DNA from 2 places in the Gorillibacterium sp. sgz306347 genome. Region 1 is predicted to be linked to the other one. Evidence: predicted binding sites of a transcription regulator. Region 1 holds the regulator's gene; the other holds the start of a gene.
What was found. Region 1 encodes LexA, which represses DNA repair genes until DNA is damaged. Its sites were predicted from a motif close to CGAACATATGTTCG; they were not measured.
Positions count from the first base shown of each region.

Region 2: the regulator LexA is predicted to act here: its motif matches at 1,484-1,497, upstream of addB (helicase-exonuclease AddAB subunit AddB).

Region 1 is NZ_JCAPET010000006.1:114,009-116,208, reverse strand. Features, by position in the region: gene nirB (nitrite reductase large subunit NirB) at 1-116, shown strand, start outside; gene nirD (nitrite reductase small subunit NirD) at 168-488, shown strand; gene AC6I6H_RS05565 (iron-sulfur cluster biosynthesis family protein) at 516-842, shown strand; gene lexA (transcriptional repressor LexA) at 929-1,552, opposite strand; gene AC6I6H_RS05555 (LysM peptidoglycan-binding domain-containing protein) at 1,727-2,182, shown strand.
Region 2 is NZ_JCAPET010000001.1:88,551-90,750, reverse strand. Features, by position in the region: gene addB (helicase-exonuclease AddAB subunit AddB) at 1-1,358, opposite strand, end outside; gene AC6I6H_RS00385 (class I SAM-dependent rRNA methyltransferase) at 1,567-2,200, opposite strand, start outside.

The sequences.
Region 1 (2,200 bases):
CCCTGAAAGCGCGCATTGAGTTCGCGCTGCAGAAAGTAGAGGACCCGTGGAAAAAGGTACTGGCCGACGATAAAGCCCGGTCGGCATATTTTGAAGTGGTTCAACCGCAGCTTTGAGGATTCCGGTCCGGCAGGCCGGGTAATCATAGAAGGGAGTGCTTCAGGCTCATGACGCAGCAGGCAAACGGCATTTTCATCGGCAAAAGCGAGGCGTTTCCGTCCCGGATCGGGAGAACGGTGCAGGTGGAGGACCGGGTTTTGGCGGTTTTCCGCACCTCCGACAAGGAGCTGTTCGCCATCGACAATGCCAGTCCGCATCCGAAAGGCGGCACCTTGACGGAAGCCATTGTTTCCGGCCGGTACATTTATGATCCGCTTTACGATTGGAAAATCGATTTGGCCACAGGTCTTGTTCAAGCGCCCGATCAGGGGCAAGTGCAGACCTATGTGGTGAAGGAAGAAAACGGGGAAGTAAAGCTTTTCCTGTAGGATCGGGAACGGGAGGAGGAGCAAAGCATGAAGATCACGCTGAACGAGCTGACGGAGAACCGGTTAAGGGAGCATCTGGGCGGCGGAAAAGGCTGCTTCAAGCTGTATTACGACACCGAAGATTGCGGCTGCAATGGCGTGCTCGTGCTCCAGCTGCTGGATGCTCCGAATAGCACCGACATCAAGGTGCAGGACGATCCTTTTCTCTTCTACGTGGACCGGCAGCAGCAAGGGCAGTTTGACGAAACGATGCGGCTGGAGGCGGAGGAGCGATACCCCTCCTTCAAGGTCAGCAGCGAAGGCTCGCTGTTCAGCGCCAATGTCCGGGTCAAGGACCTGAGGGAAGCGCGCTGACAGAGACGGTTGAAAACCAAAGGAACAAAGCAAAACCCTCGCGCCGGATGGACGCGAGGGTTTTGCTATGCCGTACCCGGAATGGATTAATGAATATCCCGGAATACGCCGACAACCTTGCCGAGAATGGATACGTTGGGAAGAATAATGGGGGCCATCGTATCGTTCTGCGGCTGCAGCCGGATGTGGTCCCGTTCCTTATAGAAGGTTTTAACCGTTGCTTCATCGTCTTCCGTCATGGCAACGACAATGTCGCCGTTGTTGGCGGTTTGCTGCTGGCGAACGATCACATAGTCGCCGCTGTGGATGCCGGCGTTGATCATGCTGTCGCCTTCGACCGTCAGCATAAAGACGGTATGGTCCCCGACATAATGAGAGGGGAGAGGGAAATAGTCTTCGATATTCTCGGTTGCAGTAATGGGCATGCCGGCCGTCACTTTGCCGATCAGCGGAACGCGGGATACGGCAAAGGAGAACACCGTTTCGGTCTCTTCTCCGCCGCCAAGCAGCTCGATGGCCCGGGGTTTGGTCGGGTCGCGGCGAATCAGGCCTTTCTTTTCCAGGCGGTCCAGGTGACCGTGTACCGTGGAGCTGGAAGCGAGACCGACGGCTTCCCCAATCTCCCGGACGGAAGGCGGATATCCCTTTACCCGGACTTCGTTGCGGATAAATTCAAGAATGGCCTGCTGGCGGCCGGATAATTTCGTCAATTGAATCACTCCATCATAGGAAATGTAAGCAAATTATAACATAGAACCGGAGTTCGTACAAACATAAGTTCGAGTCCGTTCGCACAAGAACAAACATTTGTTCGCTTTTTCTGTTGACATGAACGTATGTTCGCTTTATAGTAAAAGCAGAACAAATGTTTGGGAGGGCTTGATATGAATTCGGTCATCGTTTATTGGGGCAATAATCGGACGAGTAGTTTACATAATGAAAATACCGGTAAACAAAAGATGAATATGCCGGCTGCCAAGCCGGATTTTTCCCGCCGCTTGACCGCTGGACCCAAGTATAAACTGATGGCTGTAGTTTTCGCTATGCTCGTAGCGGTGACCTTTTTCTCCGGCTTTTTGCTTAAAGCTTATGCGGTAGGAGTAGATTCTGCCAAGGGGACGAACACAGGTTCGGACTCCTCTGTTGCGATAAACCTGGAAGAGAAAGCATCCGTAAAGCTGATCGATGTCGGACCCGGGGATACGCTGTGGAGCATTGCGAGAGAACACCGCAACGGCGTGGGAATGTCTCGCTATATCGATCAATTGATGAGCTGCAATGATCTGGAAAGCCCGCAGCTTCAAGTGGGTCAAATTCTTGCCTTGCCCCCGTCCAATTAAGTCCATTTCAACAGGCTA
Region 2 (2,200 bases), on a different contig from region 1:
CTCCGCCGGGTCAAACCGGCTTCGCCGTCCGCATTCGGCTCATGCGCGGAAGCGTCCGCCTGCTCCTGCGCTTCGCCTTCGGCGGCCAAAGGCAGGAGCAAATCCGTTTTGACGCAGCGAAAAACGGCTTCATAAGGCCAATCGCGGCTCACGATCTCCAGCGAAGAGCGGATGAATTCCACCAGCGGATGATGCAGCACGGGACGTTTGCGATCCAGGAAGTGCGGGATCTGAAAATCCGAAAAAACCTGCTCCAGAAGATCCGCGTAATCCCCCAGGCTGCGAACCCGGACGGACATGTCGCGATAACGGCAGCCTTCGTCGCGGACGAGACGGACGATTTCCCGGGCGCAGCCCTCCGCTTCGGCACGCCGGTTGACGGCCGCCGCAAGCACGATGCCGCCGTCGGGTTCTCCGGCGTACACCGCGCGCCGGGCGGCGCTCCGGCTCTCGAACCGGCGCTCCAGATGGGCGAGAGACGGCGTTTGACGGAAGCGAAGCGGCCCGCCGCCGTCGAGCAGCGTCGGCTCGTCCAGCTCCGCCCCGAGCGCGAGCGCGCGTTCGGACAGCCCCGACATGGCACGCGCCGTCGAATGGAACAGCTCGTATTCGTCGGGCCGTTCCCCCGGGCGGTAAGGCCGGTTCAGGCACAGCGCGACATGCACCTCGCGGCAGTGGGCGGACAGCTGCGCAAGCACCTCTCTCTCCTGCGGCGTAAAGCCGAAAAAGCCGTCTACCCACACCCTCGCAGCCTTCAGCCAATCCAGCCGCCGCACGCCCTCCGCCAGCCGGTCGAGAAAGGTTTCACTGTCCAGGTATTTCCCGGCCAGCTCCCGTTCATAATCGCCGTAAAGCAGCTGCAGCTCCGCAAGCTTTTCCTCCAAATGCCCCGTCCCGTTCGCTTCCGTCCGTCCGGTTTGGACCGGCGCGTGCGCTTGCAGCGCCGAGGCGGGCAGCCCGTTTTGGCGCAGTTCTTTAAAAAGCCCGTTCAAGGAGGATGCGACGCCCAGTCTCCCGTCCGCCTGGCGGAATACGGCCAAACGTTCTTCGTGCTTATCGATCAGACGCTGCAAAAGCATCGTTTTGCCCAAATCGTTAATCGGTACGGCGGCGGTGTTTCCGATCTCCTGCATGCCCTTCCAGGCCAGCCGCGGAAAACTGAACACCTGGGCGCGGATAAACCCGGCCGACCCGCTTCTTGCCGCAAGCGCCTGCTCATACTGAAAGGTCGCCTGCTCCGGCACGATCATCAGAAGCGGAGCTCCCGCCGGTTCCTCGTCCAACAGCCGGTTAATGGCGTCCAGGCAATAGCCGGTTTTCCCGCTGCCGGCCCGTCCGATCACAAAATGCAGTCCCAAAACGGCCCCTCCTCCAAAAATGCATCTCTATATATTCTAGCATAATCTCCGTTTCGTCTCTCCCGAATGCCGTCTGCCGGCATCAAGCGCCCTTCAAAAGATAATAGACCTTTCTGCGTAAAAATGGAACAAGCGTTCGGTCGGCGGCGGATAAAAAACCGGCCTGCCCGAAGGCAAACCGGTATTCGGTTGTTCGATTCGGAGACGCCTATTTGCTTCGCACCTCAAACACGGCAAACTTCAAGTAATTTCCTTCGTCGACACCCAGAAGCCGGGGATGGTCCTTCCCGGCCGCGCGGAATTCCACCAGCCGGAGCGTTTTGCCCGCGTCCCGGGCGGCTTCCGCGATCGTCTCCAGAAACAGGTCCGGGCTCACATGATAGCTGCAGCTGGCGGTAACCAGATACCCGCCTTCGTTTACCAGCTTCATGCCTTGCAGGTTAATGTCCTTGTAGCCCCGGCAGGCGCCGGCAACGGCGCCCCGGGTTTTGGCGAACGCGGGCGGGTCCAGAATGACGACGTCCCAGGTGCGTCCTCCCGGCGCGAGCGGTTTGGAGGTATCGACCTTTTTCCCGCCCGCCGCCGCGCGCGCCTTGCGGTCGTCCAGCCCCTGAACCTGCGCGCGCAGGTATTCAAATGCGTCGGCGACGACAAACTCCACCCGCTCGGCAAAGCCGTTCAGCTCCGCATTGCGCTTCGCGCTTTCGATGGCATGCTCGGAAACGTCCAGGCAGGTGATCTTTTTGGCTCCGTACTTGCAGGCGTGCAGCGTAAAGCTTCCGGTGTGGGCGAAGCATTCCAGAACGGTGGCTCCGTCCCAATAAGGAAAGGTCACTTCCTTG